3 regions of the Streptomyces uncialis genome follow, and region 3 is predicted to be linked to each of the others. Evidence: riboswitches for the same ligand, from Rfam matches in the RefSeq annotation. Region 3 holds a riboswitch; each other region holds the start of a gene.

Region 1 (10,472 bases), 970 kb from region 3:
GGAACTGCGCACCCCGGACCACGCCACAGCAACGTCAGACGCGAGCCCGGGCGTACCTGAGGGGCGCGAGGAACCGCGCACCCCGGACCACGCCACAGCAACGTCAAACGCCCACCCGGGCGTACTTCAGGGGCGCGGGGAACTGCGCACCCCGGACGACGGCGCAGCAACGTCGAACGCGAGCCCGGGCGTACCTGAGGGGCGCGGGGAACTGCGCACCCCGGACGACGGCGCAGCAACGTCGAACGCGAGCCCGGGCGTACTTCAGGGGCGCGGGGAACTGCGCACCCCGGACGACGGCGCAGCAACGTCGAACGCGAGCCCGGGCGTACCTGAGGGGCGCGGGGAACTGCGCACCCCGGACGACGGCGCAGCAACGTCGAACGCGAGCCCGGGCGTACTTCAGGGGCGCGGGGAACTGCGCACCCCGGACGACGGCGCAGCAACGTCGAACGCGAGCCCGGGCGTACTTCAGGGGCGCGGGGAACTGCGCACCCCGGACGACGGCGCAGCAACGCCGAACGCGAGCCCGGGCGTACCTGAGGGGCGCGGGGAACCGCGCACCCCGGACCACGCCACAGCAACGCCGAACGCGAGCCCGGGCGTACCTCAGGGGCGCGGGGAACCGCGCACCCCGGACCACGCCACAGCAACGCCGAACGCGAGCCCGGGCGTACCTCAGGGGCGCGAGGAACCGCGCACCCCGAAGTACGGCACAGCAACGTCAGACGCGAACCCGGGCGTACTTCAGGGGCGCGGGGAACTGCGCACCCCGGACCACGCCACAGCAACGTCGAACGCGAGCCCGGGCGTACCCCAGGGGCGCGAGGAACCGCGCACCCCGAAGTACGGCACAGCAACGTCAGACGCGAACCCGGGCGTACTTCAGGGGCGCGGGGAACTGCGCACCCCGGACCACGCCACAGCAACGTCGAACGCGAGCCCGGGCGTACCCCAGAGCCGCGGCCCCCCGCACCCCCGCACCCGACCGGAAAGGTCACCCGCCCCCACGCCCCGCCGCCCCCGCCGCCCCCGCGGCCACCGCGGCCACCGCAACGACGAACCGCTCCGCGACCCCCGCGGCCCCAGCCCAATGCGTATGCAGATAACTCGCGTGCACACCGCCCCGCACGAACCCCTCCACCCGGCGCTCCGCCCCCCGGAACCCCCACGCGGGGGACGACCCGGCACCGGGCTCCAGCACCGTCCGGTGGAACTCATGGCCCCGCATCCGGGTCCCGGTCACCGCCAGCGGACTGTCCGACACGGCCACCGCGTCCCGGTACCCCAGCGTGAGCCGTCCCGACATCCGGGCGTCCCCGGGCACCACCCCGCACATCGGCCGCCCGTCCAGCGACCGCGCCAGGTACAGCAGTCCCGCGCACTCCGCCGCGACGGGCGCGCCCGACGCCGCGAGCCCGGCGACGGCCGCCCGCAGCGACTCGTTCGCGGCCAGCTCACCCACGTACACCTCGGGGAACCCGCCGCCGATCACCAGTCCCGCCGTGCCCTCGGGCAGCCGCTCGTCCCGCAGCGGGTCGAGGACGACGACCTCCGCCCCCGCGGCGGTCAGCAGCTCGGGGTGCTCCGCGTACAGGAACGAGAACGCCGGCCCACCCGCGACAGCGATCACCGGCCGACGCCCCGCACCCACCGCCCGGACCGAAGTCGACCCAAGGACGGACGACCCAGGGACCGAAGGCGACCCAGCGACCGACGACCCAGCGACCGAAGGCGCCCCAGGGACCGACGCCCCCGCGACCGAAGTCGCCCCCGCGGCCGACGCCAGCGCCTCCGCCGGATCCCAGGGCTCCTCGTGCAGCGGCCCCGCCGTCCTCGCCAGCGCCAGCAACGCGTCCAGATCACAGCCCCGCCGGACCGCCGCGGCCATCCCCGCGACGGCGTCCGCCGCGTCCCCGTGCCGTTCCGCGACCGGGACCAGACCCAGGTGCCGGGACGGCGTGGCGACCCCCTCGGCGCGCCGCAGCGCGCCGAGGACCGGCATCCCCGCCTCCTCCAGCGCGTCCCGCAACAACGCCTCGTGCCGGTCGGAGCCCACCTTGTTGAGGATCACCCCGCCGATCCGCACCTGGGGGTCGAACGACGCGAAGCCGTGCACCAGCGCGGCCACCGACCGCGACTGCGACGACGCGTCCACGACCAGTACCACGGGGGCCCGCAGCAGCTTCGCGACCTGCGCGGTCGACGCCAGCTCGCCCTGCCCGGAGGCGCCGTCGTAGAGGCCCATCACCCCTTCGACGACGGCCAGTTCACAGCCCCGCGCCCCATGCGCGAACAGCGGCCCGACCAGCTCGGGGCCGCACATGTACGCGTCGAGGTTGCGGCCGGGACGGCCGGTGGCCAGCGCGTGGTAGCCCGGGTCGATGTAGTCGGGGCCCACCTTGTGCGGGGACACCCGCAGCCCGCGCTGCGCGAACGCCGCCATCAGCCCGGTGGTCACCGTGGTCTTGCCGGTGCCCGACGCGGGCGCGGCGACGACCAGTCTCGGTATGTCGATCAGCACGCCGTCACCACTCGATGCCCCGCTGGCCCTTCTGGCCCGCGTCCATGGGGTGCTTCACCTTCGACATGTCGGTGACCAGGTCCGCGAACTCCACCAGCTCGGCGGGGGCGTTGCGGCCGGTGATCACCACATGCTGGTTCCCGGGCCGCTCCCGCAGCACCGACACCACCTCGGCCACATCGATCCAGCCCCAGTGCAGCGGGTACGCGAACTCGTCCAGCACGTACAGCCGGTACGTCTGCGCCGCCAGGTCCCGCTTGATCTGCTCCCAGCCCTCCCGGGCCTTCGCCGCGTTGACCAGGTTGGAGTCGGCGCCGTCCGCGGCCTCGACGGGCGCGCGCTGGATCCAGGACCAGCCCTCGCCCATCTTGTGCCAGTCGACCGTGCCGCCCTCGCCGCTCGCGCCCAGCACCCGCAGCGCGTTCTCCTCGCCGACCTTCCACTTCGCCGACTTGACGAACTGGAACACCCCGATCGGCCAGCCCTGGTTCCAGGCGCGCAGCGCCAGCCCGAACGCCGCCGTCGACTTGCCCTTGCCGATGCCCGTGTGCACCATCACCAGCGGCCGGTTGCGGCGCTGACGGGTGGTGAGTCCGTCGTCCGGGACGACGGACGGCTGTCCCTGTGGCATTACGCGACCCTTCCCCGGGCGCCCGCTCCGGCGCCCCGTACATCCCTGACCAGTCCCGCGAGCACATCGGCCCGCAGCTCCTCCAGCGTCACCGGGGTCCCGCCGAGGTCCACGGCGAGCCGTCCCGCGAGCCCCAGCCGCACCGGGCCCGACTCGCAGTCCACGACCACCGACGCGATCCCGTCGGCCGCCAGCAGGCCCGCCGCGCGGGACGCCCGGCGGACCGGCTCGACCCCGCCGGTGGCGCGGCCGTCCGTCACCACCACGAGCAGCGCCCGGCGCGCGGGGTCCCGCAGCCGCTCCACCCGCAGCACCTCACGGGCCCGCAGCAGTCCGGCCGCCAGCGGGGTCCGCCCGCCGGTGGCCAGCGACTCCAGCCGGTTCGCCGCCGTGTCGACCGACGACGTCGGCGGCAGCGCCACCTCGGCGTCCGCGCCCCGGAACGTCACCAGCCCGACCTTGTCCCGCCGCTGATAGGCGTCCAGCAGCAGCGACAGCACCGCGCCCTTGACGGCGCTCATCCGCCGTCGCGCGGCCATCGAGCCCGACGCGTCCACCGCGAACAGCACCAGATTGCCCTCGCGGCCCTCCCGGCTGGCCTGCCGCAGATCGTCGCGGCGCACCACCAGCCCCGGGCCCGAGCGGCCGCGTGCCCGCTGGTGCGGGGCGGCGGCCCGGACGGTCGCCGACAGATGCAGCTTCGTCAGGGTGCCCCGGGGCCGGTGCGAGCCGGTGGTGCGGCCGTGCTCGGTGCGCGCCCGGGAGCGGCGTCCGGCCGCGCCCTCGCCCAGCCCCGGCACGGTCAGCGTCCGGGCCCTGAACGGCTCCGACGCGGCCACGGCGGCCTGCTGCGGGGCGGCGGCCACGGGCTGGGCCGCGCCGTCCCCCTCGGCGGGCGCCGGACCGTCCACGGGGTCGCCGTCACCGGTGGCATCCGGCGCGCTGTCCGGGGCCTGGCGTGGCGGCGGGGGGCCGTCGGGGCCGTCGCCGTTCCCGGGGCCGCCCGGTCCGTCCGGGTCGTCGGGGCCGCCGTCGGGACCGTCCGGCTCGGGCTCCGGATCGTCGTCGTCCTGCCCCTCGCCCCGGCCTTGTTCCTGCTCCTGGCCCTGGTTCTCGTCCGGGACGTCGTCCTCGTCCTCGTCGGGACCGAACCGGTCCAGCACCTCGTCGAGCTTGTCCTCGTCCAGTCCCGGCGCGTCGAACGGGTTGCGGCGCCTGCGGTGGGGGAGTGCCAGCAGGGCCGCCTGCCGGACGTCCTCCGTGCGGACGGCCGTCCGGCCCGCCCACGCCGCGAGCGCGGTCGCCGTCCTGGCCATCACGATGTCCGCGCGCATCCCGTCCACCTCGAACGCCGCGCAGGCCGCCGCGATCCGCAGCAGCGCGCCGTCGCCGAGCCGTACCCGGGGCAGCAGGGCGCGGGCCGCCACGACCCGGGCCCGCAGCGCGGTCTCGTCGTCCGTCCAGCGGACGGTGAACGCGGCGGGGTCGTCGTCGTACGCGAGCCGCCGCCGGACCACCTCGACCCGCTGGGCGGGCTCCCGGGACGCCGCCACCTCGACGGTCAGCCCGAAGCGGTCCAGCAACTGGGGCCGCAGCTCGCCCTCCTCCGGGTTCATCGTGCCGACCAGCAGGAACCGGGCCGCGTGCCGTACGGACACCCCCTCCCGCTCGACGTACGAGGCGCCCATCGCCGCGGCGTCCAGCAGCAGATCCACCAGATGGTCGTGGAGGAGGTTCACCTCGTCCACGTAGAGGATGCCCCGGTGGGCGTCGGCCAGCAGGCCCGGCTCGAACGCCTTCACCCCGTCCGCGAGGGCGCGTTCGATGTCGAGCGCGCCGACCAGACGGTCCTCGGAGGCGCCCACCGGGAGCTCCACCATGCGGGCGGGCCGGGTCAGGCCGGTGCCCGGTTCATGGGGCCCGTCCGGGCAGGCCGGGTCCGGTGCGGCCGGAGCGCAGGAGAAACGGCAGCCGGTGACCACCGCGACCTCCGGCAGCAGGGTCGCGAGGGCCCGGACCGCGGTGCTCTTGGCCGTGCCCTTCTCCCCCCGCACCAGGACACCGCCCACCGCGGGGGACACGGCGTTGAGCAGTAGCGCGAGTCGCAGGTCGTCCTGGCCGACGATCGCCGTGAATGGATACGGGGTGTTCACCCGTGGCCCTCCCTGTCGTTGCTGTGCGGGTGCCTGTCTCGGCCGGTTCCCGCGCCGGCCGGTCGTCGTCGCCCGGCGCGGGCTTCCGTGCCCCGTCCGCCGGGGCCGGGGTGCGTCATGGGGCGCCGGGCGGGACGAAGGGGAGATCCGGCGCGGGGCCCGACTCGATCAGGCGCCACAGCGCGTCCGTGTCGGCGTGCCGCTCGATCAGATCGCCCAGCCGGTCCAGCTGCTCCTCACGGAGCGCGGCGAACGAGGTGTCCGGCGCCGCCACGAAACGCCGCCCGGTCAGCGCGGCGACCTCCCGCAGGAACGCCCGGCGGAACCCGTCCGACTCCAGGGAGCCGTGCCAGTGCGTCCCCCACACCGCGCCCGAACGGCATCCGTCCAGGAACGGTTCCCCGCCCAGCACCTCGGCCACCCCGTGATGGATCTCGTACCCCTCGACCCGTTCACCGAGAGCCGTGCCCGAGGGCCGCCCGAGCGTCTTCTCCCGGGCGAAGCGGACCCGTACGGGCAGCAGCCCGAGCGCGTCGACGGCGCCCGCGCGGGACTCGACCTCGTCCTCGATGTGCGCGCCGAGCAGCTGGAACCCGCCGCAGATCCCCAGCACGGGACGCCCCTCGACGGCCCGTTCGCGCAGGACCCGCGCGAGCCCGCGCTCCTGGAGCCAGCGCAGCGCCCCGACCGTGCCCCGGGTGCCGGGGACGACCACGAGGTCGGCGTCGGCGGTCTCCTCGGGCCGGTCGACGAAGCGGACCACGACACCGGGTTCGGCGGCGAGCGCGTCGACATCGGTGAAGTTCGACATCAGCGGGACCGCGCACACCGCGATCCGCAGCACCTCCGCCCCGGCCGGCGGCGCCACCGACGACTCCCGGACCGTGCCGCGCAGCGAGACCCGCAGCCCGTCCTCCTCGTCGATACCGAGCCCGTGCTGGAACGGCAGCACCCCGTACGTGGGGCGGCCGGTGAGACCGCGCAGCATGTCCAGGCCGGGTTCCAGCAGCGAGACGTCGCCGCGGAACTTGTTCACCAGATAGCCCGCGACCAGGGCCTGGTCCTCGGGCGCGAGCAGCGCCGTCGTCCCGAAGAACGACGCGAACACCCCGCCCCGGTCGATGTCCCCGACCACGACGACGGGCAGTCCGGCGGCCCGCGCGACGCCCATGTTCACGATGTCCGTGCGCCGCAGATTGATCTCGGCGGGGCTGCCCGCCCCCTCGCAGATCACGGCGTCGTGGGTGGCCCGCAGCTCCTCCAGGCACTCCACGACGGTCCCCAGCAGCGCCTCCCGGCCACCGGGCACCGGCTGCCCCGCCGCCGGACCGCCCGCCGGGCCGAAGAACCCGTGCGCGCTCATCTCACCGACCGGCCGCCCCATCAGCACGACCTGACTGGTGCGGTCCCCGCCGGGCTTCAGCAGCACCGGGTTCATCAGCGCGCTGGGCTCCACCCGCGCGGCCTGCGCCTGCATGGCCTGGGCGCGCCCGATCTCGGCGCCGTCCCGGGTGACGAAGGAGTTGAGGGACATGTTCTGCCCCTTGAACGGCGCGACCTTCACCCCCTGACGCACCAGCCACCGGCAGATCCCGGCGGTCACCACACTCTTGCCCGCGTCGGACGTCGTCCCCGCGACCAGCAGTCCGCCGCCCATCAGCGGCCCCCCGTCCTTGTCGTGGTCCGCGCCCCGAGCGCGAGCCGTCCGGCCGCGCAGACCCCGAGGGTGAGCCAGGCCACCCGCCGGGACAGCCGGACCGCGCGGTCGATGTCCGCCACGGTGACGGCCCGGCCGCCGCCGTTCAGCTCGGGCCGGTGCTCGACCCGGCCGCCGTAGGAGAGGGTGCCGCCCAGCCGGACGCCGAGGGCCCCGGCGAACGCGGCTTCCGCGACGCCCGCGTTGGGGCTGGGATGGCGTCCCGCGTCGGCCCGCCACGCGCGGGCGGCGCCCTTGGGCGATCCGCCCGCCAGTACGGCGAGGGCGCCGGTGAGCCGGGCGCCGGGCCAGCCGACGACATCGTCGAGCCGTGCCGAGGCCCAGCCGAAGCGGCGGTGCCGGGGCGACTTGTGGCCGACCATCGCGTCCAGCGTGTTCACGGCCCGGAACCCGACGAGCCCGGGGACCCCGGCCACGGCACCCCACACCAGGGCGCCGACTACGGCGTCGGAGGTGTTCTCGGCGACCGACTCGACCACCGCGCGGGCGATGCCGTCGGCGTCCAGGGCCTGCGGGTCGCGCCCGCACAGATGCGGCAGCCGCGCGCGGGCCGCGGTCAGATCGCCCGCGTCGAGGGCGGCGGCGACGGTCCGCGCCTCCCGCCCGAGGCTGGTCCCGCCGACCACGGCCCAGGTGGCGGCGGCGGTCAGTACGACGGAAGCGGTACGGGAGCCCCGCACCGCTCGGGTGGCGAGGGCGGCGGCACCCGCCGCGCCCCCGGCGCACACCGCGGTGTGGAGCGCGCCCCAGCCGCGGTGGTCACGCCACAGCACGTGTTCGACGGCGCCCGCGGCACGGCCGAAGGCGGCGACCGGGTGTCCGCGGCGGGGATCGCCGAGGAGCAGGTCGCCGATCAGACCGGCGGTGGCGCCGTACGTGAAGATCCGTCCGGCACTCATCGGCTCAGTCCGCCGGGCCGTTGAGGACCTTCGTACGCTGCGTGGGTCCCGCGCCGGTGCGCGTGGGACCGGGTGACGGGCGCCCCGGCATGACTGTGTGTCCTCACTCAGGGTCCGCGCCCTGGGTCGACGGATACGCCGGCGAGAGTCTCCTGGCTTCCGGATCGGCGCCGCCCCCGGCCTTCCAGCCCCTGCGGGCCGTGACATCCGGTGTGGGGGAGCGCTCCCCGGTGACAGTGGCGGGACCGCGCCGGATTCGCACCGGCTTCCTCTGCTGCCGCCGTAATGGCCCCGGAAGTCCACCACGCCCCCGGAACAGCCGTCAACCACGCGCTGACCTGCGGCGGCGCAGTGTGTGAAGACCCACACGCACTCGGTGACGGCGGGGGCGACGGCGGGGGTGACGACAGCCCTCGCGGGAGCCCTCGCGGGAGCCGTGCCGGGAGTGATGACGCCGGCCGGGACGAGGGGAGGATGACGGCGGCCGATACGACAGCGGGGCGGCCGGGTGACGGGGACCTTGGGGGTGACGACAGCGGTCCGGCCGGTCACCGCGCTGGAGGCGGTGACCGGCCGGACCGGTGGTTCATCGGATGCCGCGACCCTGTTGGCACAGGGCGACGGGGGCCGGAGCCGACGCGGGGGCCGGGGACCGGCCGTGGGACGGCTCGGCTCAGATGACGATCAGATAGATGCCGTAGCTGACCGCGGCCACACACAGCGCGAAGCTGGCGTAGGCGCTGGTCGCGGCGACTGCCGCGGCCCCGCTCTTCGCACCGCCGTTGGCGGCGACGGCCGCGTCACGCTTGGAAAGTCCGACTATACCGAGTGTGAACAGGCCCACCAGGGCCACGGTGGCCACGAGGCTCACTCCGAACACCGTGCCCAGTGCTACCCAGTCGATCTTCATGGGAGGGTTCCTTACACCTTGGCGGTCCGCGGAGCGGACTCCGTCGAGGGACCGTTGTCGGCCGGGATGGTTGCCGTGAGGTCACCCGTGACCGTCACCGTCTCGGCGGCCGGCCCCGCCGGGGGAGGGGTGACAGCGGCCATGGCGTTGGTGACGACACCCGCGGGCTCGCCGTCCACGTCGTTGACGTTGTTGTGGTCGACGATGTCACGCCGCGACAGCACCCAGATGACCGCCGAACCGGCGATCAGCAGTGTGCCGGTGGCGATGACGCCCCAGGTGCCCTGCTTGGTGAGCAGCTCGGCGAGCGCGCCGACCAGACCGGCGGCCGGGAGGGTGAGCCCCCAGGCCACGAACATCCGGGTCGCGGTCGACCAGCGGACGACCCCGCCCTTGCGGCCGAGGCCCGCGCCCATCACGGCACCGGAGCAGGACTGCGTGGTGGAGAGCGAGAAGCCGAGGTGCGAGGAGGCCAGGATGACCGTCGCGGCGCTGGTCTGCGCGGCGAAGCCCTGCGGCGGCTCCAGGTCGGTCAGACCCTTGCCCATGGTGCGGATGATGCGCCAGCCGCCGAGGTAGGTGCCGAGCGCGATGGCGATACCGGCCGAGGCGATGACCCACGCGGGCGGGTTCGACCCGGGCACGAGGACACCACTGGTGACCAGCGCCAGGGTGATGATGCCCATCGTCTTCTGCGCGTCGTTGGTGCCGTGCGCCAGCGAGACGAGACCGGCCGAGGCGATCTGACCGGCGCGGTAGCCCTTGGAGGCCGCCTTGCCGTCGGCCTTGCGGCCGATCCGGTAGGTCAGGCGGGTCGCGATCATCGCGGCCACACCGGCCACCAGCGGGGCGGCGATCGCGGGCAGCAGAACCTTGGTGACGACCGTGGAGCCGTTCACGGAGGACCAGCCGGCCGACATCACCGCGGCGCCGATGAGGCCACCGAAGAGCGCGTGCGAGGAGCTGGAGGGCAGACCCAGGAGCCAGGTCAGCAGATTCCAGAGGATCGCGCCGACGAGCGCCGCGAAGATCACTTCTGTGCGGAGGCCCTGTTCGTTGATCATGCCGCCGGAGATCGTCTTGGCGACCTCGACCGACAGGAAGGCACCGACAAGGTTCAGCACGGCGGACATGGCCACCGCCGTCTTGGGCTTCATTGCGCCAGTGGAGATGGTCGTCGCCATCGCGTTGGCTGTGTCGTGGAAACCGTTCGTGAAATCGAACACGAGAGCGGTGACGATCACGATTCCGAGGAGGAGCGTGATGTTTTCCATTTACCCAGGCTTCTGTTGGACGACAGTGGCGGTTGGAACGTAGGCAACCTGAGTGAACGGAAGATGAACTGAGGCAGGCATCGCGGTGTCCCAATCTGGAGCAAGGCTATTCCGCATAGCGGAACCCGGCGAGCGTGCCGCACCGGCGCCGCGGAATCCCGGACTCCGGGGCTCCCGGGGGACTCCCGGGACGCACCCTCCGGACCCCGGCGCGGACCCCAGGAGATCCTGGTCACGCACGGTTTCGGGGTCCGTCCACCACCCGCCCGACCGGTACTCACCGACCGTTCACCCACCGGGCGACGCCCGGCGGCAGGCCGCGCGGACCTCGCTGTCCGCGCCGCGGTGTTCGTCGGTGCCGGAA
Region 2 (10,472 bases), 7.2 Mb from region 3:
ATGCTGGCGGGCTCCGAGTGAACCGGGGTCCTCGACGGCGACCGCGGGGACGCCGTCGTCACGCAGCACCTGCCCGAGCAGGGTGAGCGTCTGGGCCGTGCCGGAGACGATGAGGATCTCCTCCGGATCGGCCCTGATACCGCGGTTGCGGGCGATCCAGTTCGCCACGGCCAGCCGCAGCGCCGGTGTTCCGCGCGGGTCGCCGTACCCGAGGTCGGCCGCCACGAGGGAGTTGAGGACGCGGCGTTCGGCGCGCAGCCACTCGGCCCGTGGGAACGCCGCGAGGTCCGGCAGCCCCGGCGACAGGTCGATCCGCGCGCGGACGGTGCGTATCAGATCGAAGACGTCCGGGCCGGGCGCCGCGGTGAACAGGTCCCGCGGCGAGGGCGGACCGGCGGGCGTGGCCGGTCCACCCGCCGGGATCGCCGCGGGGGCGCCGACCGCGATCGTGCCGCCCCGCCCCCGTCCGGCGAGATGTCCGTCCTCTATCAGGCGCTGGTACGCCTCGGTGACCACACCGCGTGACACCCCCAGTTCGGCGGCCAGGACCCGGGTGGCCGGCAGCCGACTGCCCACCGGCAGACGGCCGTCCGTCAGCGCGCGCCGGATCTGCGAGGTCAGCCAGTCCGCCTTCCCGCCCGTCGGAGCCTCGTCGATGCTCAGATGCAGGAAGTCGGACCCCGCCGTTATGGACCTGTCGGAAGCATGGTCATTGGATCTGTTCACCGGGCCATGCTGGCAGCAGGGTGAACCCATGGAAACAGCGCGTCCCGGCCCCGTCCCGACAGTCGACTACGTTCACGGATACTCCCGGCGCGAGGGCCGCCGACTGGGCGACCAGGCGGACACCCTGGCGCGGTTGCTGCACGACGGCACGTCCTACCCGGCCGGCAGCCGGGTACTGGAGATCGGCTGCGGGGTCGGCGCCCAGACGGTCCATCTGCTCAGGTCCAGTCCCGGCGCGCACATCGTCGCGGCCGACCGGTCCGAGGAGTCCCTGGCGCGGGCCCGCGCCCATGTCGCGGCCGCCGTGCCGGACGCGCGGATGGAGTGGCATCGCGCCGATGTGTACGATCTGCCGTTCGCCGACGGGGAGTTCGACCATGTCTTCGTCTGCTTCGTCCTGGAGCATCTGCCCGCTCCCCGGCAGGCGCTGGCCGTACTGCGGAGTGTGCTGCGACCCGGAGGCACCCTGACCGTCATCGAGGGTGACCACGGATCGGCCTTCTTCCACCCGGACAGCCTGTACGCCCGCGCGGCGATCGAGTGCCAGATCAGCCTTCAGACGGCGGCCGGTGGGAACCCGCTGCTCGGCCGGGAACTGCACCCCCTGCTGACCGGCGCCGGGTACGAGGACGTCGAGGTCCGCCCGCGCACCGTCTACGCCGACCGCACCCGGCCCGCGCTGGCCGAGGGCTTCACCCGCGACACGTTCACCGCCATGGTTGAGGCCGTCCGGGGCGACGCGCTGGCCGCCGCCCTCATCACGTCGGCCGACTGGGACCGGGGGATCGCCGATCTGCACCGGACCGCCCGCGAAGGGACCTTCCACTACACGTTCTTCAAGGCCACCGCCGTCAACCCGTCGCCCCCGTCGCCCCCGAAGCCCTCGCGGATCTGAAGTCCGCCCGGCACGACATCCCCGTCCGTCACGACACCCACGCCGGTCTGACGCCCGCTCGGCACCCCGGCCCGGCCCGTCCAGCACCCGTCGGCCGGGCCGTAGGCCGCCGTCACGCTCAGCTGTGCGCCTCCCGACCGGAGCCGGAGCCGGAGCCCGCGCCGGAACCGGGAACGGAGGTGGGGCCCGGACCGGGACCGGGGGCCAGGACGAGTTCCTGGTCGCCGAGCGGGGCGAAGTGCCGGGCCACATCGGCGTCCGTCACCTGGTCGAGAGAGGGCGGGGTCCACCGGGGGGAGCGGTCCTTGTCGATCACCTGGGCACGGATGCCCTCCAGCAGGTCGGGTGCGGACAGGGCGGCGCAGGACACCCGGTACTCCTGTGCCAGCACCGCCTCCAGCGGCCCGAGCCCCGGTACGCGGCGCAGGGCCGCCAGCGTGACCTTCAGCGCCGTGGGCGACCTGGTGAGGATCACCTCCGCGGCCTCCTTCGCGGCCGGTGCGCCGCTGCCGAGCAGCCGCCGCACGATCTCCTCCACCGTGTCCGCCGCGTAGCAGTGCCCGGACCACTCCCGGCAGGCGTCCAGTTCCCCGGAGGGCGCCTCACCGGCGAACCCGGGAAGCACCTCGGACACCTCGGCCCCGGTCAGCGCCGCGAGGAGGTCCGGCAGCCGGCCGGACGGGACGAAGTGGTCCGCGAGCCCGCACAGTAGGGCGTCCGCCGCCCCCACCGCCTGCCCCGTCAGGGCCAGTTGGACACCGAGCCGGTCGGGCGCCCGGGCCAGCAGATACGTCCCTCCGACATCCGGTACGAAGCCGATCGCCGTTTCCGGCATCGCGACCCGGGACCGCTCGGTGACGATCCGGACATCGCCGTGCGCCGAGACACCGACCCCGCCGCCCATCACGATGCCGTCCATGAGCGCCACATACGGCTTGGGGTAGCGGGCGATCCGGGCGTTGAGCCGGTACTCGTCGCGCCAGAAGGCCGCCGACGCGGTGCCGCCCGCGCGGGCGTCCTCGTGGATGGCGCGGATGTCGCCACCGGCGCAGAGTCCGCGCTCACCGGCCCCGGTGATCACCACCGTGCGGACCGCCAGGTCGTGCTCCCAGGAGTCGAGCGCGGCGGCGATCCGGCGGACCATCGCGTGGGTGAGGGAGTTGAGGGCCCGGGGGCGGTTCAGGGTGATGATGCCGCAACGGCCCTCGACCCGGGTCAGGACGGTGTCCTCGCCCCCGGTCACCGGACGGCCCCGGTCCGGGACCCGGCCACGACGAGGCACATGAGGCGCATGATCTCTTCCGTTCCTTCCAGGATCTGACGGGGGCCCGCAGACGCGCGGACCGGTCCCACGATGCCCTACCCGCCCGGACACGTCGTATCCGCCCAGGTCCCCGTACCCGCTCGGACGTCCACGGGAAGGCGTGCCCCGTCGGTGCCGGACGGCGTCAACCCTGCTCCCTCCGTGTCTCATGTCACGGTCCGGTATGTGAACACCACTGTCCGAAGCGGGGCGACCCCTCTAGGCTGGCCGGTGCAGCTGGTTCGCCCTGTCCGCCAGACAGAGGCGTCGCAAGAGGGAACCCGGTGGGAATCCGGGACTGCCCCGCAGCGGTGAGCGGGAACGACCGCCGTCATACGCACTGGGCCCGGCCGGGTCTGGGAAGCGACGGCCAGTAGGAGTCCGCCGGGAGACCGGCGTACGTGCCCGCGAGTCCGAAGACCTGCCCGCTGTCCGCGCACGACCCCTCGTGCGCGGCGATCCCGGTGACCTCGTGGGCGGGTCGGAGGAACCCCGGACAATCGTCCGGGCGGCACATACCGGCGGACGGCCGCGCCTCGCGCGCGGGCACGGGTTCCGTCCGGTCTGTCACCCCCTTCGCGCTCCCGCCCCGTCGCCGGGATGTTCAGGAGACATCTCGCGAAGGAGAGTTCCGTGACACCGAAGTCCGCAGCCGCGGCAGCACAGGCCACCGTGTACGGCTACCCCCGCCAGGGACCGAACCGGGAACTGAAGAAGGCCGTCGAGGGCTACTGGAAGGGCCGCGTCACCGCCGACGCCCTCCGGGAGACCGCCGCCGGTCTGCGCCGGACCAACTGGCGCCGACTGGCCGACGCCGGCATCCACGAGGTGCCCACCGGCGACTTCTCGTACTACGACCACATGCTGGACACCAGTGTCATGGTCGGCGCCGTCCCCGCCCGGCACCGCGCGGCCGTCGCCGCCGACACGCTCGACGGCTACTTCGCCATGGCACGCGGCACCCAGGACGTCGCGCCGCTGGAGATGACCAAGTGGTTCGACACCAACTACCACTACCTGGTCCCCGAACTCGGCCCCGACACCGTCTTCGGCGCCGACCCCGCCAAGCAGGTCGCCGAGCTGAAGGAAGCCCTCGCACTCGGTCTCGACCCCCGGCCGGTCCTCGTCGGCCCGGTCACCTACCTCCTGCTGGCCAAGCCCGCCCCCGGGGTGCCCGCCGACTTCGAGCCGCTGACCCTGCTGGACCGGCTGCTCCCCGTCTACGCCGAGATCCTCGGCGATCTGCGGGCCGCCGGAGCCGGATGGGTACAGCTCGACGAACCCGCCCTCGCCCAGGACCGCACCCCCGCCGAACTGAACTCCGCCGCCCGCGCCTACCGTGACCTCGGCGCGCTCACCGACCGGCCCAAGCTGCTCGTCGCCTCCTACTTCGACCGGCTGGGCGAGGCCCTGCCCGTCCTGGCGAAGGCACCCGTCGACGGCCTCGCCCTCGACTTCACCGAGCGCGCCGCGGGCAATCTGGAGGACCTCGCCGCCGTCGGCGGACTGCGCGGCAAGCGACTGGTCGCGGGCGTGGTCAACGGCCGCAACATCTGGATCAACGACTACGAGAAGTCGCTCGCCACCCTCGGCACCCTGCTCGGCCTCGCCGACCGGGTCGACGTGGCCGCCTCCTGCTCGCTGCTGCACGTCCCGCTCGACGCCGACGCCGAACGCGACATCGACCCGCAGATCGCCCGCTGGCTCGCCTTCGCCCAGCAGAAGACCACCGAGATCGTCACCCTCGCCAAGGGACTGGCCCAGGGCACCGAGGCGATCACCGCCGAACTCGCCTCCAACCGCGCCGACCTGGCGTCCCGCGCCGGGTCCGCGCTCACCCACGACCCCGCCGTACGCGCCCGTACCGCCGCCGTCACCGACGCCGACGGACGCCGCTCCCAGCCCTACGCCGAACGGACCGTCGCCCAGCGCGCGCACCTGCGGCTGCCCCTGCTGCCGACCACCACCATCGGATCGTTCCCCCAGACGGACGAACTGCGCGCCGCCCGCGCCGATCTGCGCGCCGGGCGTATCGACACCGCCGGGTACGAGGAGCGCATCAAGGACGAGATCCGCGACGTCCTCGCCTTCCAGGAGAAGGCGGGCATCGACGTCCTCGTCCACGGCGAACCCGAACGCAACGACATGGTGCAGTACTTCGCCGAACAGCTCACCGGCTACCTGGCCACCCAGCACGGCTGGGTCCAGTCGTACGGCACCCGCTACGTCCGGCCGCCCGTCCTCGCCGGGGACATCTCCCGCCCCGAGCCGATGACCGTCCGCTGGACCTCGTACGCCCAGTCGCTCACCGAACGGCCCGTCAAGGGCATGCTCACCGGGCCGGTCACCATGCTCGCCTGGTCCTTCGTCCGCGACGACCAGCCCCTCGGTGACACCGCCCGCCAGGTCGCCCTCGCCCTGCGCGACGAGGTCGACGACCTGGAAGCCGCCGGGACCTCCGTCATCCAGGTGGACGAACCCGCGCTGCGCGAGACCCTCCCGCTGCGCGCCGCCGACCACGCCGGCTACCTCGAATGGGCCACCGAGTCGTTCCGTCTCACCACCAGCGGCGTACGTCCGGACACCCAGATCCACACCCATATGTGCTACGCCGAGTTCGGCGACATCGTCCAGGCCATCGACGATCTCGACGCCGACGTCATCAGTCTGGAGGCCGCCCGCTCCCATATGCAGGTCGCCACCGAACTCGCCGAGCACGGCTACCCGCGCGAGGCGGGACCCGGCGTCTACGACATCCACTCCCCGCGCGTGCCCAGCGCCGAGGAGGCGGCCGGTCTGCTGCGCAAGGGACTTGAGGCCATCCCGGCCGAACGGCTCTGGGTCAACCCCGACTGCGGGCTGAAGACCCGCGGCTGGCCCGAGACCCGCGCCTCGCTGGAGAACCTGGTCACCGCCGCCCGTGAGGTCCGCTCAGGTCTGACGGCCGGGGACGCCTGACCGCACCGGAGCGGGGGGGCCGGGCACCCGGCCCCCGCGCTCCGGGGCTACTTCGTCAGGGACGGTGGCCCGGCGTCCCCGTCGCCGTGGCGGGCGGCGAAGCGGACCGGGGCCTGGAAACGGGCCTTGCGCGCGGCCCGCCGGAAGACGGTCAGCACGGCGGGTCCCGCGAGGACGACGCACACGAAGTTGGTGACCGCGCGGCCGGTGTCCCAGCCCAGGGACGTGGCGATGTCGAAGGCGATGTAACGCTGCCACTGCTCGGTGAAGGGCAGCCCGGGAAGATAGGCGATCGAGCTGCCCGGGTCCAGGGAGAACGGCCAGAACGACAGATTCAGCAGGAACCCGAAGAGATAGCCGGACAGCGAACCGTACCCGGCGAGCAGCAGCACCTCCCGGCGGCCGGTGGCCCGGGGAAGGAACCCGGCGAGCATCCCCACGAACGCGCAGCCGAACATCTGGTATGGCATCCACGGACCGACACCCCCGGTGATCAGGGCCGACGCGAACAGCGAGGTGCAGCCCAGGGTGAAGCCGAACCCGGGACCGAACACGCGCCCCGCCAGGACGAGCACGAAGAACACGGTCTCGACGCCCGCGGTCCCCGCGCCGAGCGGACGCAGCGCCGCGTTGACCGCGGAGAGCACCCCGAGCATGGCGAGGGCCTTGGAACTGATCCCGCCCTCGGCGATCTCCGAGATCACCACGCACAGCACGAGGACGAGCAGCACCCCGAAGATCAGCGGCGGCGCGTAGTGCGAGGCGAACCTGCCGGGGGCGACGAGGAACGGCCAGAAGAAGGCGACCACCCCGAGGAAGGCCGCCATGGCGACGACGACCGCGGCGCGCGGGCCGATACGGATCGCCGTCGTGCGGGCGGGCAGCGTCATGAGTCCGCCTCGTCGTCGGGGAGGGCCGCGGCCACCTGCGCGACCGTGAGATAGGGGAGCGGCGCGAGGATCTTCGCGACCTGCGGGGCGAAGACGGGCGAGGCCACGATGACATCGGCGGTCGGACCGTCCGCCACGATGTCGCCCTCGGCCATCACCACGACCCGGTCGGCGGCGCGGGCGACGAACTCCACGTCGTGCGTGGAGATCACCACTGCCCGCCCCTCGGCCGCGAGAGCGTCGACGACACGGATCAGCTCGGTCTTGGCCCGGTAGTCGAGTCCGCGCGTCGGCTCGTCCAGCAGCACCACCCGGGGGGCCGCGGTGAGCTGGATCGCCAGGACCAGGGCCAGCTTCTGCCCCTCGGACAGATCCCTCGGATGGGTGGCGCCGTCGATCCCCGGGGCGAGCCGGTCGAGGACGGCCCGCGCGTGGACATCCTTCCCCAGGGTGAAGGACTCCCGGTCGGCCTGGGCGAGTTCCTGCTCGACGCTCTCCAGATACAGCAGATCGGTCGGCGTCTGCGGAACCAGCCCCACCAGCCGGCGCGCGTCGGCCGGGGACAGATCGCGGGGATCGCCCCCCTTCCCGCCGTCGGCCGCCGTGACCCGTACCGTCCCGCCCGACCGTGGCCCGGAACCCTGGAGCGCCCACAGCAGGGAGGACTTCCCGGAACCGTTGCGGCCCATCAGGGCGGTGACCCGGCCGCCGTGGAGTTCGAGGCCGACCTCCCGGACGGCGGGTACCCGGTCGTAGCTCACGGTGATACCGCGCGCCGTCAGCAGCGGCGGGCCCACGGCCGGGACGCCCGGCCGGGCGGGCGGCGGGGGAGCGTCGGCGAGCCGGGTCCGCAGCGGAGCGGCCTTGCGGCGGGCGTCCCGGATGGACAGCGGCAGCGGATCCCACCCGGCGGTCCGCCCCAGCTCCACGATCGGCGGCGCGATGGACGACGTACGGAACACCTCGTCGGGCCGCCCGGCCACCACCCGGCCCCCGCCCGGGAGATGGATGACCCGGTCCGCGTACTGGATGACGCGTTCGAGACGGTGCTCCGCGATCAGCACGGTCACCCCGAGGTCATGCACGAGCCGGGTGACCGCCGAAAGCACCTCCTCCGCCGCCGACGGGTCCAGCGCCGAGGTGGGTTCGTCCAGGACGAGGACACGGGGATGCGCGGTGAGGACGGAACCGATGGCGACGCGCTGCTGCTGGCCGCCCGAGAGCTCGTACAGGGCGCGATGCCGCAGATCGGCCAGCCCCAGCAGATCCAGGGTCTCCTCCACGCGCTTGCGCATGGTGGCGGGCGGTACGGCCAACTGCTCCATCGCGTAGGCCAGTTCCTCCTCGACGGTGTCGGTCACGAAACCGTCCAGCGGGTCCTGGCCCACCACGCCCACCACATCGGCGAGTTCACGCGGCGGATGGTCCGCGGTGTCACGGCCGTCGACCGTGACCCGCCCGTACAGGGTGCCGCCGGTGAAGTGCGGCACCAGGCCGTTGACGGCGCCGAGCAGCGTCGACTTGCCGACCCCGGTGTGCCCGACGACCAGACACAGCTCACCCTCGTCCACCGTCAGACCGACATCGCGCAGCACGGGCTCCGCCATGTCCTCGTAATGGACACTGACCTCGTCGAAGGTGATCACGTGACTGCCTCGCTGCGCGGGGACGGGACGGACGGCGGAACGGGTGCCCTCGGCGGCGGCGACAGGAATCCGGCGGCCCCCGCGAGCAGGATCGCGGCCGCCGGGACGAGCGGCAGCGTGGGCCAGCTCAGCGGATAGATCGACGGGTTCAGCGCGGCGGCGTCGAACCCGGCGCCGCCGAACAGGACGACGGCCGACAGCACACCGCACCCGGCCACCGCCCACTCCGCGAACCGCCACGGGTCCGGACGGTAGGTCGTCCGGGTGACCCGCCGCCCGCCCGTCCGCAGACCGGCGACGCACAGCAGCGCCCCCGCCGCCATCGCGGGCAGCCCGAGCACCCGGGGCGCGGTCGCGTCGAGCAGCCCGTACGCACCGGCGCACAGACCGCACATACCCGCCAGCATCAGCCCTCCGGTGATCCGCCGGGACGCCCGGGTGGCCGTACCGGCCCGGCCGTAGCCGCGGGAATCCATCGCCGCGGCCAGCCGCAGCGAGCGTTCCAGCGCGTCCTCCAGCACCGGGACGACGATGCCGCGCAGCGCGCCCAGGCCCTTGGCGCGGCCCGCGCGCAACCGTTTGGCCCGGTGCACACGCTGCACGCTCTGCACGAGCTGCGGGGCGACACTGAGCGACACGGTGACGGCGACCCCGAGTTCGTACAGGGCCCCGGGCAGCACGCGCAGCGCGCGTTTGGGGTTGGCGAGGGTGTTGGCCGCGCCGATGCAGCACAGCATGCAGGCGATGCGCAGTCCGTCGGTGGCGGCGGACAGCAGCGCTTCCAGGGAGACGGGGCCGCCGATCTCGATCCCGGCGTACCAGTCGGGGGTCGGGATGCGGGGCAGGGAGAACAGGAAGTGGTCGTCGGGCGTGATGCCGGTCGCGAACACCGCGCGGAACACCACCCTGATCGCGACGACGATCAGCGCGAGGTAGAGGTAGTACTTGAAGCCGCGGGCCCACGGCGCCTCGGTGCGCCGCGCGGTGATCACGTACCCGAGCACCGCGAGTACGAGGAACAGCAGCAGCGGATTGTTGGTGCGGCTGACGGCGGTGGCGAGCGCGAGGGCCCAGATCCACCAGGCCACCGGGTGCAGGGTACGGGGCAACCGGCGCCCGCCCGGGTCCGGTTCCCCAACGAGCCTACGAGCGGCGGGCTTTCGGGCACCGGGGGTACGTGCGTCGGGTGCGGGGCCGGAGGGTGAGGTCATCGGTCCCGCTCGCCGCGGCGGGGTCCGGCCGTGGCGAGCGCCGTACGGGCGGTGCCGACATGGGCGGTACGGACCCGGGCGTCCCGGACCCGGGTGGTACGGGCGGGGGCGGTGCGGACCGGGCTGGCGGTCGTACCGTCGGCAGGGGACACCGCCGCGCTTCGTACGGCGGGACCCGTCCGCCGTTTCCGTCGTGTCCGTCTGTCCGTCTCCACCCCGGCCCCTCGTCGCTTCCCCGAGCGGCAGGACGTGGCGGAGGGCGGCTCCCTGGGTGTGCCGCAGGGGAACGCCGGTCGACCACGCCGTAGTCCGCGACGGCGCTTCTCGCTGGAATCTGCCACCTCAGGCATTCCGGCTCACCCGGCTGCCGCCGGGCCTACGGTTGCGGGTCAGCGCCGGACTTCGACCGGCTTTCCCTGAAGTTGACTGCTTATCAGCCGGATTGGAACACGCGGACGAAGACAGCGTCAAGGTGACCCGGCTCGCTGCCGTGCGGCGGTCGCCGAGGACGGTCGGTACCGCTCACGTCACGCTCCGCCCGGCGCGACGCGGTAGGCATCGGCCCGCCTCGGAGCGGCCCTCCGCGCGTCTCCGGCCGGGAGGGTCAGGGCCTGCCGTCGGTCTCCGCAAGAACCTGACTGGCTGTCATATAGGTTGCGCCCGAGTGGTCCTGGCGTGCCAGGGGGTCCGGTAGCGGGGCCAGGCCGAGCATTCCCAGGGTGAGCGAGGTGGCGATCCGCTGCCAGGTGCGGGCGTCACGCAGCATCGCGTGACCCCCTCCGGGCATCCGGATACCCAGGGTCCGGGCGCCCGCCGCGCTCGCGCGCGTCAGATGTTCCCAGG
Region 3 (10,472 bases):
GCTCGCCCTCGGTCTGGTGCTGGCCCTGCTCGGCTCCGCGATGGAACTGGCCACCCCGATGGCGACCAAGGCGGTGCTGGACACCCTCAGCGGGGACGTCCGGTTGGCCTGGCCGATCACCGTCCTGCTCGCGCTGCTCGCCGTCGGCGCGTTCGTCGGCCTCTGGCAGGCGATCCTGCTGGGCACCGTCGCCGAACGCATCGTCCTCGACGCCCGGGAGTCCGTCGTCCGGCGTTACTTCCGCGCCGCCCTGCTTCCCCTGTCCGGACGCTCCACCGGCGAACTCGCCACCCGTGTCACCTCGGACACCGTCCTGCTGCGCGAGGCCGCGTCCTCCAGCGTCGTCGGACTGATCAACGGAGCCGTCCTCCTGGTCGGCACGCTGGTCCTGATGGGCACCCTCGACCTGGTGCTGCTCGGTGTCACCACCGGCGCGGTCGTCGTGATCGCCGTCGTCTTCCTGCTGCTGATGCCGGGCATCGCCACCGAACAGGAGAAGGCGCAGGAAGCTCTCGGGCGGATGGGCGGCGCGCTGGAAGGCGCGCTGCGCGCCCTGCGGACCGTCAAGGCCGCCCGTGCCGAGGAACGCATGGCGGACCGCGTGGTCGTCCACGCGCGCACGGCCGCCGCGCACGGCACCAGCGCCGTCCGGCGCGAGGCCGTCGCCTGGACGGTCGCCTTCGCCGGCATCCAGCTCGCCGTCATCGGCATCCTCGGCTTCGGCGCCTGGCGGGTCTCGGCCGGACATCTGGAGGTCTCCAGCCTGATCGCCTTCCTGCTCTACATGTTCACCCTCATGGGACCCGTCACCGAACTGTCCACCCATATGACCGCCCTCCAGTCCGGCATCGCCGCCGCCGCCCGCATCCGCGAGGTGGAGGCCATCCCCCTGGAGACCGCCCCCGCCGCCCCCGCCGGGCACCCCACGACCCCGCCCGGCAAGACGTTCCCCGCGCCGCGCGCCGACCGCCCCGTGCTCGAACTGCGCGCGGTCACCGCCCGGTACGCCCCCGGCACCGAACCCGCCGTACGCTCCCTGGACCTCGCCGTCCCCGCGCGCGGCCACACCGCCGTGGTGGGCCCCTCCGGCGCGGGCAAGACCACCCTGTTCTCCCTGCTGCTGCGCTTCCTCGACGCCGAGCACGGCGAACTGCGCCTCGACGGCACCCCGTACACCGAACTGTCCGCGGCCGAGGTGCGCGCCCGCTTCGCGTACGTCGAGCAGGACACCCCGCTGATCCCCGGCACCCTCCGCGAGAACCTGCTCCTCGGCCACCCCGACGCCGCGGAGGACGACCTGTACCGCGTCCTGGACGAGGTCCGGCTGGGGGACCACGCCCGCGCGCTGCCCGAAGGGCTCGACACCGAGCTGTCCGCCACCTCCCTCTCCGGCGGCCAGCGGCAGCGGGTGGCACTCGCCCGCGCCCTGCTGCGCGCTCCCGATGTGCTGCTGCTGGACGAGGCGACCGCGCAGATCGACGCCCTGACCGAGGCGGCCGTCACCGAGTACGTCCGCGCCCACGCCGACCGGGCCGCCGTGATCTCCATAGCCCACCGGCTGTCGACCGTGATCAGCGCGGACCGCATCGTCGTGATGGAGGACGGCAGGGTCCGCGCGGTCGGCACCCATCAGGAACTCCTGCGCGCGGACCGCCTCTACCGCGACCTGGTCGAGGCCCTGCACATGTCCGGCGTCCCCGGGGACCCCGGTGCCCGTACGCCGTCGCCGTCGCCGTCGCCGTCGGCGGAGGTGGAGTACGCGGGCGCGGCGGGGGAGCAGCGGGAGTAACCCCCGCCAACACCGGACAGCACATCATCCACACCGGCGGGGAACACGCGTCCTACCTGCGACTGCCGGTCAAGGCGGTCCGACCCTCCTAGGGCCGGTCGCCCGGGGCGCCGTCGGTGCGGTCGGCGAGCCCGCAGTCGCCGCACTTGGCGCCCGCCGGGGCCCGGTAGTAGAGACAGCAGCTGCGGCGCCGGAACGTCAGCGCCGGACCGGTGACCCGGCCGGTCCCGGCGAGGCGCCCGGTGCGCAGCAGATCGTCCACGAGGACGGTGAGCGGCTCCCGCGCGGCGGGGTGGGCGGCGAGGATCGCGCGGCCCGCCTCGACCAGCGCGGACGCGGAATTGCCGTCGAGGAGCCGGGGCGCCACCTTGACCCGCAGCCCGGCCCGCAGCACCTCCAGCTGGCCGGTCATCACGATCCCGTACAGCTCGTCGGCCAGCCGGGGCACCCGCGCCGCGTACCGTCCGGCGGGCGCCGGCAGCCGTAGGGCCGGACCCTCGTCGGCCCGCTGGAGCCCCGACAGATCGGGGACGATCCCGTGCAGGACCGTGCACGCCAGCACCGGGGACCACAGCCGGGCCGCGTGCCCGAGCTGGGCGATCGACGCCCCGAGCCGTGCTTCGGGGCTGCGGTGCCGGGCCGCCGTCGCGGCGACCAGGTCCGGGAACCCGCGCGCGTACGACTCGGTGACGGGGTGCCAGCCCCCGTCGGGGCCGCCGAGCCGGACCGCGAAGAAGCCGCCGAGCCCCGCCACGTCACGCAGCGCGGCGCCGACCTCCGCCGCCGGGACACCGTCCGGGGACGCTCCCGGCGGCGGGTCACCGGGGCGGGACTCCGTCGTGCGCGGGGGACGGGGGCCTGCCGGGTCGGGGACGCGGGACCGTGCCGGGTCCGGGAGACGGGGCCCTGTCATGGGCGGTCCGGTGGTTGTGCCGTTCCCGTCAGCAGGGTGATGTGCGGGACGCCGGTACGGGGGTGCTCGGTGACCTCGGCGTCCACCCGGTACACCTCCGCCAGCAGCCCGGTCGTGAGCACCTCGGCGGGGGAGCCGAGCGCGACCACCCCGCCTGCCCGCATCACACACACCCGGTCGCAGAACGCGGCGGCGAGGTTCAGGTCGTGCAGGGCGACCACGGCCGTGACGCCCAGCTCACGCACCAGCCGCAGCACGTCCAGCTGATGGCGCAGGTCCAGATGGTTCGTCGGCTCGTCCAGGACCATCGTCCCGGTGCGCTGGGCCAGGGCGCGGGCGATCAGCACCCGCTGCTTCTCCCCGCCGGAGAGCCGGTCGAACGGCACCTGCGCCAGCGGCGCCACATCGAGGCGCGCCAGCGCCGCCGCGATGACCGCCCGGTCGTCGGCGTCGTCACCCGCGAAGGCCCGCTTGTGCGGGGTGCGGCCCATCGCCACCACGTCGTACACCGACAGCTCGAAGTCCCCGGCGCTCTCCTGGAGAACGGCGGCGAGCCGCCGCGCCAGCCGCTTGCCGGGCATGGCCCACACATCGCCACCGTCCAGCAGCACCCGCCCCGACGTGGGCCGCAGCGTCCGGTACACCGTGCGCAACAGGGTCGACTTGCCCGCCCCGTTGGGTCCCGCGAGCCCGACCACCTCCCCGGGGGCCACCTGTAGCGACACCCCGTCCACCAGCGCCCGGCCGCCCATGACCACCGACACGTCCTGGAGTTCGAGCAGACCGGGCACAAGTGCCTGAGGTTCCGTCAGCGGCGCCGTCATGAGGTCCTCCTTCGCATCAGCCACAGGAAGAACGGGCCGCCGACGAGCGCGGTGAGAATGCCGACGGGCACCTCCTCCGGGCTCATCAGGGTGCGGGCCGCCAGATCCGTCATGATGAGGAACGCCGCGCCCAGCAGCGCCGCCGCGGGCAGCGCCCGCCGGTGGTCCGCGCCCACCAGCAGCCGCACCACATGCGGCATGATCAGCCCGACGAACCCGATCTGCCCGCTGACCGCCACGATCGTGCCGATCATCAGCGCCACCAGCGTGAACAGCGCGGCCCGGAACCGGTGCACGTCCAGCCCGAGGGCGGTCGCCGCCTCCTCACCGGCCAGCAGCAGGTTCAGCGGACGGCTCACCCCGAGCAGCACCGCCGTACCGGCCAGCACCACCACGGCCGGTATCCACAGCATCGACCAGGTGGTGCCCGCCAGCCCGCCGAGCATCCACCGCAGCGCCGACTGGGTCTTGTGCGGGTCGTTGGACGTGACGATCAGGAAACTCGCCAGCGCCGACAGCACCTCCGCCGTCGCCACCCCCGCCAGCACCAGCCGGATCGTGGTCATCCGGCCGCCCGACCGGGCCAGGAAGTACACCGCGACCAGCGCCGCCAGCGCCCCCGCGAACGCCGCCACCGGCAGGGTCACCAGCCCGAACACCGTGATGTTCAGGACCAGTACCGACACCGCGCCGACCGACGCGCCCGAGGACACCCCGAGCAGCATCGGATCGGCCAGCGGATTGCGGACCAGGGCCTGGAGCGCCATCCCGGAGACGGCGAGCCCGGCGCCGACCACCCCGGCCAGCAGCACCCGGGGCAGCCGCACGTCCAACACGATCGTCTCGCGGACCGGGGTCCACGTGACCTCGGCGAGCCCCGGATGCACCTGGTGCAGGAGCATGCCCCAGACCTGCCCGGCCGGGACACTGATGGAACCGGCCGCGACACCCGCCGTCGCCGCGAGCACCACCAGTACCGCGAGCCCCGCGAGGACCAGCGGGTACGGCGGCCGGCCCCGGCCCCCGGCCGGGACGGTGCCCGGTCCGGGAGCCTTGGCGGCACTGCCGAGGACGACGTTCCCCGAGGACCGGGGCGCGCCCGTCACCGGACCCGGTCCGGGTGCAGCTGCCGGGCCAGCGACTCCACGCCCGCCGGGACCCGCACACCGAGCACCGTCGACGACAACGGCAGCACCGCGAACCGCTTCTTCTTGATGGCGGGCACGTCCTGGAGCGCCGGATGCGACAGCAGGAACTTCTTCTTGGCCGCGAGGGGCTGGTCCCCGTAGTCGTAGATCACGACGACCTCGGGGGCCCGCTCGGCGACCTGCTCGAACGAGACGTCACCGAACTGCTTGTCCAGATCGGCGAAGATGTTCGCCCCGCCCGCCTCCTTGATCATCTCGTTGCCGACGCCCGCGCCGCCCGCGGTGAACGCCGTCTTGTCGCCGCTGTCGTACACGAACACCTTCAGCGGATCGACGTCACCGAGCTTCTTCTCGACCGCCCCGAGCGCCGCCTTCGCCTTCCTGACCTCCCGCTCGGCGCGCTCCGGGACCCCGAATATCTTCCCGACGGCGCGCAGTTCCTCGTCGATCATCGCCATCGTCACCGGACCGGTCGGGCATTCCTCCACATTCAGATAGGAGTTGACACCCGCCTTCGTCAGCGCGGCCCGGCCGCGGCCCTCCTTCTCGTCGAAGGTGCTCGCGAACCCGGCGTACGCGAAGTCCGGTTCGGCGTCGAGCAGTACCTCGAACGACGGGTACTCCTTCGAGAGCACCTTGATCCCCTCGTACGCGTCCTGGTACTCCGGCAGGATCTTGTCGTCGAGATAGGCGGTGCCCACCATCGACTTCTCCAGACCGAGCGCCAGCAGCACCTCGGTGGCGTGCTGGTTCAGCGTCACCGCGCGCTCGGGCGGACGCTGGTACGTGGTCTTCACCCCGCAGTTGGTCACGGTGACGGGGAAGCCCTCGGCCGTGGCACCCGACGCGGCCGGGTCGTCCCGGTCACCGGAGGTGCCACCACCGCAGCCCGCCACCAGGAAGGCGGCAGCGGCCAGCAGGGACAGAGAGCGTTTCGCCATGGTGTGGTCGGTCCTCTCACCGCGTACGCCCGTGCGCCGCGGTCGGTTGGAAGGGTTCAGCGGGGATCGGCGGACGCGCCACGGACCCGCCGCGGCGGGGTGAAGGCGTAGAGGTCGAGGATCTCCGGCAGCGGGGCGGCCCCGGGGCCGCCCGCCCGTACCCAGGCGACGATGTCGCCGGTCGCGGCGGGGTCGTTGACGAGGCCGAGCCAGACAGGACGGGCGCCGGCGGCGCGTTCCACCGCCGAGGGCTGGACGACCACCACGTTCGCCTGGTCGCAGACGTCCAGGCACTCGGAGATCCGTACCGGCAGGTCTTTGCTCAACGCGGCGACCTGCGCCGCGTGATCGACACCGGTCACCTTCGCGCTGCCGCAGCAGCAGTCCCGGCACACGACGACCCGGCACGGCGCCGGAGCCCCGGAACGTTGCCCTTCGGGCATTGCGACCCACACTCCCCCCTGGGGAGATCCGCCCCAGTTCTGTCGAGGAGGCGACCGCGTGAGTCTCCTGGCTCTCGGGTCAACGCTCGCCCCGGCCTTCCCACCCGCGTACGGGCAGTGGTCTGTTCGGGGTCCGCTCGCCGATCACAGTGGCGGGACCGCACCGGATTCACACCGGTTTCCTCGATCCGCCGTCGCCTATCGGCGTCATCATGACAGACCGCGCGGCCGGATCGTATGCCCGGGGCGCGGTTGCAGCGCAGGTCACACGGCGCCCGGTCCGACCGGGCGGCCGGACCGAGGCCCCGGCCGGGTGGCGGGACCGCGTACCGGCCACCCGGCCGGACCACCGCGCACACCACCGCCCCGGGCGTTCACGGGCCCGCGACGCCCATGATCAAATATCCGCCGTGCCCTTCACGCTCTCCCATCTCGCGGCCGTCATACCCGTCGCCCGGGGACCGTTGGTGCCCTCGGCGCTCGCCGCCGGTGCCATGTCCCCGGACCTCCTCTACTTCGTCCTGCTCCGGCCGGGCGGACGCGAGGCCACCCACAGCGCTTGGGGGATCGTCGCGATCGACCTGCCTCTCGCGCTCCTCGCCCTCGCCGTCTTCCGGCTGCTGCTCCTGGAACCACTCGTGTCGCTCGCACCCGCGGCGGTGCGCGCCCGGGTCGCGCCCCTGTGCGGACCCCCGCGCCTGTCCTGGCGCGGCGCCCTCGCCGTCGTCGTGTCGGTACTCCTCGGCGCGCTCACCCATGTCGTGTGGGACGCCTTCACCCACGCCGGAGGCTGGGGCGTGGAACTGGTCCCCGCGCTCACCACCGAGGTCGCGGAGGGCATCCCCGCCTTCAAGATCGCCCAGTGGACCAGTTCGTCCCTCGGCGGCCTCGCCGTGCTGATCTGGTCCGGCCGCTGGCTCCGGCGGACCCCCGCCGGACCGGTGCCCGAGCGGTTCGCCCCGCCCGCCCGGCCCGCCCTCCTGGCCGGAGCCGTGGTACTCGGCGCCGCCGCCGTCGCCGTGCTGTCCGTGGCGATCTCGACGCAGGGCGGCTTCCACGCCTCCCTGGTACGCGCCACCATCGGGGCCATGACCGGCGCCGTCCTCGCCCTGGCCGGATACGGGCTGTTGCGCCGCACGGTCGGCACCCGGGCCGGGCGCCCGGCGACCTGAGCACCGGCACCGCCGCCCCGCCGCCTTCTCCTCAGCGGGACGGCGTGGACGGCGGTCGCGCGCCGGACGTGGACCCGGAGTCGGGCTCGTGCTCTGAACCGGACCGGGGCCCAAGGCCCGACACCGAATCGGACCCGGAGCCCGGATCGGCGGCCGTACCGCTCGGGTAGCGGCGGACCGAGCAGGCGATGACCAGTGCCGCCAGCAGCCCGATACCGGTGGCGGTCACGGCGACCCCTGTACCGCCGTGCGCGGAGACCGCCCAGCCGCCGACGGCCGCGGCGACGGCGATACCGGCATAGAGACCGCTGGTGTTCAGGGCGACCGCCTCGGCCTCCGCGTCCCGGGCCAGTTGCAGGGCGCGGGTGTTCATCGGGGGGTTGAAGCCCCAGGCCGCGAATCCCCAGACGGCGAGGACGGCGGCGAGCAGCCAGACAGGGGCTTCGTCGGTGAGCACACCGGTCGCGGCCAGCGCCGCCGTGGCGGCCACCAGCCCGCCGAAGGTGGCCAGCAGGGCCCGGTCCGCGCCCCAGCGGTCGGTCAGCCGCCCGCCCAGGAAGGTCCCCGCGGCCCCGGACACACCGATGACGGAGATCAACAGGGCCAGGACCGCCCCACCGCTCCCGGTGATGTCGCGGGTGAGCGGGGCGATATACGTATAGGTCATCAGACCGCTGGACGCGCCCAGGACCGTGCCGGTGACACAGAGCAGCACGGCAGGCCGCGACAGGATGCGCAACTGGCGGCGGACACCGATCGCGGGTGCGCCGGGCAGCACGGGGAGCAGCCGCCAGGACGCGACGGCGACCGCCGTACTGAACAGGGCGACGGCGACGAACGTGGAACGCCAGCCGAAGGCCGAGGACAGCAGGGTGCCCAGCGGCACACCGACGAAGAGGGCGACGGTCAGTCCGGCGGCGACGGTACCGATCGCCCGCCCGACGCGTTCGGGGGCCGCGGCACGGGCCGCCACGGCGAACACCGCGGGGGTGATGGTCGCCGCGATCAGCGCGGTGACGATCCGCAGGAGGATCAGGCTCGTGTGGTCGGGGGCGAAGGCGGTGACGGCGTTGGCCGCCGCGAAGACGGCCAGACCGCCGACGATCAGGGGCTTTCGGGGCAGCCGCGCTGTGGCCACCGCGAGCGGGGGAGCGGCGAGGGCGTAGGTGAGGGAGAAGACGGTGACCAGTTGCCCCGCCGCCGCCTCACCGACGCCGAGGTCCGCGGCGATCTCGGGCAGCACACCGGCGATCACGAAGTCGTCGGTCCCGATGACGAATGTCGTCAGCAGCAGACATATCAGCCACCCCGTGCCGCGCTGACCTGCTGTGTTGTTGCTTCCGGAAGTCATGCGCCGACGCTAGGACCTTGACGCCTGTGTCAAGGTCAACCGTGCCCGCCGCGCCCGCGCATCACCTTCGCCCCGTCGCCCTAACGGGTTCTTGGACTTCCGTCCGGCCTCCCGTGCCTACCGCGCCTTCGGTTCCTCCCGCGCCTTCGGTGCCTTCCGGGAGTCGACAGCCGCGTCGACGGTGGCGCTGTGCCGGGCCAGCCGGTCCCTGAGTTCCTGGAGCCGGGCGATCCGGTGGTCCAGGGACTCCAGCCGCCTGTGGATGGTGTCGCTCTCGCCCGCACACCGCGGGGTCTGCGCGAGCGGCTGTTCCAGGCAGCCCCGTTCCAGATAGTGCAGCACGTCCTCGGTGGTCAGTCCCACCGCGAGGAGTTCCTTGATGTTGCGGGCGCGCACGAGCGCGGTCTCGTCGTACTCCCGGTACCCGTTGCTGTCACGCGTGGGGGACAGCAACCCCTGCTGCTCGTAGTAGCGCAGTGAGCGAGTGCTGGCGCCCACGCGCTCCGCGAGTTCCCCGATCCGCATCCGCATCGTCATCCCCACCCCATGTCCCCACATCCCCGCATTCGCATGTCCGCGTCCCGGTCTCCGGCGGCAGGCGGCGTGGTCCAGGGGAACACGGCGCCGCCGCGCACCCCATGACCGTGGCGACCCGCGTGCCGGGTTCAGCGTTCGGCCGGGACCTGGCTCCTGACCAGTTCCAGCAAGGTGGTGTGCGTCCGCCGGTCCGCCGCCACGATCAGCCCGTCCGCGCCGGCGCCCAGGGGCTGTCCGTGGAGCGCGGTCACCACACAGCCCGCGGCCTCGCACAAGGCGATCCCGGCGGCGAAGTGCACACTGTCGTACGGCCGTCCGTCGGTGACGTAGGCGGCCCTGCGCCCGGCGGCGACCCAGGCCACCGCGAGGGTCGTGGAGACGACCCGGGGCCGGAAGTGCTCGCCGAAGACGGGGTCGGCGAGGAGACGGGCCGCCCGGAAATCCGGTGCGTTCGGGAACGGCGGATCGAGATTGACGTCCACCAGCCGCGAACCGGCCGACGGCACCAGCACCTCGTCCGCACCGCCGCGCCGCACCCGGGCGTGTTCACCGTCGGTCCAGAACACCTCGTCGTTGAACGGGTCGGCCGCGGCGGCCACGGTGGTGCCGGCCCCGGTTCGCAGCGCCACGTTCACCGCCACGAGCATCGTGCGCACGGCGTAGTTCAACGTCCCGCACAGCGGATCGACCAGCCACCGGCGCTCGGCGTCGGCCGCCCCGGTGCGCCCGCTCTCCTCGCCCGTCACGGCGTCATCGGGACGTGCGCCCCGAATGACGTCCAGAACGGCCTTCTCCGCCGCGAGGTCCGCCGCTGTCGCGAAGTCACCGGCGCCCTTCTCGAACCGCGCCGACGGTTCCCCGTACATGTCACGGACCACGGCCGCACCCGCTTGCGCCGCCGCCACGGCCAGCCGCGCGTCGGATTCCCTGTTCGTGATCGGCATGCGCGCAGGATATCCGCGGCCGTCCCGTCGGGGTCGGGAGCCCGTACGAGTACCCGTACGAGTACGAGGGGAACCGGATCGGGGTCGCCACGATTGCGTGCGGGCTCCGGGCGCGGCCTGTACGTCTTCCCGCTGAAGCGCGCGGCCCCAACTCCGAGGGGTCGCGGGGATGTCGACGCAATGAGCACGGTCGCGCCCGCCGCCGGTCCGGGCCCGCCGCGATGTCAGTGCCGACAGGTACGTTGCCGGGAACCGACCGCCATCCCCGGGAGTGGAACCACCGTGATCCAAGGACCGCACACGACACCGCTCGACGTGGGTGAGCTGATACCCGGGCTGGCCTCCCTCGCCATGCGGACGACGATGCTGTCCCCGAAGCCCGGGGCGCCCGGGGTCGGTGACAGCTCCAT

What was found. Region 3 has a riboswitch for cobalamin ahead of OG711_RS34450 ((2Fe-2S) ferredoxin domain-containing protein). Riboswitches for the same ligand answer to the same signal wherever they lie in the genome.
Region 1: linked by a shared signal. The riboswitch ahead of OG711_RS30270 (cobalamin biosynthesis protein) and the one ahead of OG711_RS34450 ((2Fe-2S) ferredoxin domain-containing protein) in region 3 are both predicted to bind cobalamin.
Region 2: linked by a shared signal. The riboswitch ahead of metE (5-methyltetrahydropteroyltriglutamate--homocysteine S-methyltransferase) and the one ahead of OG711_RS34450 ((2Fe-2S) ferredoxin domain-containing protein) in region 3 are both predicted to bind cobalamin.

What each region holds. Positions count from the first base shown of each region.
Region 1 covers NZ_CP109583.1:7,233,800-7,244,271, forward strand. Annotated here, with positions in the region: gene OG711_RS30250 (cobyrinate a,c-diamide synthase) at 998-2,521, opposite strand; gene cobO (cob(I)yrinic acid a,c-diamide adenosyltransferase) at 2,529-3,155, opposite strand; gene OG711_RS30260 (putative cobaltochelatase) at 3,155-5,308, opposite strand; gene OG711_RS30265 (cobyric acid synthase) at 5,424-6,965, opposite strand; gene OG711_RS30270 (cobalamin biosynthesis protein) at 6,965-7,924, opposite strand; cobalamin riboswitch at 8,071-8,195, opposite strand; gene OG711_RS30275 (hypothetical protein) at 8,598-8,834, opposite strand; gene OG711_RS30280 (inorganic phosphate transporter) at 8,846-10,108, opposite strand.
Region 2 covers NZ_CP109583.1:1,012,143-1,022,614, reverse strand. Annotated here, with positions in the region: gene pdxR (MocR-like pyridoxine biosynthesis transcription factor PdxR) at 1-726, opposite strand, end outside; gene OG711_RS03885 (methyltransferase domain-containing protein) at 755-1,621, shown strand; gene OG711_RS03880 (enoyl-CoA hydratase/isomerase family protein) at 1,740-2,864, opposite strand; cobalamin riboswitch at 3,146-3,367, shown strand; gene metE (5-methyltetrahydropteroyltriglutamate--homocysteine S-methyltransferase) at 3,558-5,882, shown strand; gene OG711_RS03870 (ECF transporter S component) at 5,930-6,772, opposite strand; gene OG711_RS03865 (ABC transporter ATP-binding protein) at 6,769-8,418, opposite strand; gene OG711_RS03860 (energy-coupling factor transporter transmembrane component T) at 8,415-9,629, opposite strand; gene OG711_RS03855 (hypothetical protein) at 9,626-9,781, opposite strand; gene OG711_RS03850 (alpha/beta hydrolase) at 10,234-10,472, opposite strand, start outside.
Region 3 covers NZ_CP109583.1:8,200,517-8,210,988, forward strand. Annotated here, with positions in the region: gene OG711_RS34425 (ABC transporter ATP-binding protein) at 1-1,789, shown strand, start outside; gene OG711_RS34430 ((2Fe-2S)-binding protein) at 1,878-2,702, opposite strand; gene OG711_RS34435 (ABC transporter ATP-binding protein) at 2,699-3,526, opposite strand; gene OG711_RS34440 (FecCD family ABC transporter permease) at 3,523-4,524, opposite strand; gene OG711_RS34445 (ABC transporter substrate-binding protein) at 4,629-5,615, opposite strand; gene OG711_RS34450 ((2Fe-2S) ferredoxin domain-containing protein) at 5,672-6,058, opposite strand; cobalamin riboswitch at 6,104-6,278, opposite strand; gene OG711_RS34455 (DUF4184 family protein) at 6,469-7,230, shown strand; gene OG711_RS34460 (MFS transporter) at 7,262-8,581, opposite strand; gene OG711_RS34465 (MerR family transcriptional regulator) at 8,699-9,118, opposite strand; gene OG711_RS34470 (inositol monophosphatase family protein) at 9,247-10,062, opposite strand; gene OG711_RS34475 (DUF1963 domain-containing protein) at 10,345-10,472, shown strand, end outside.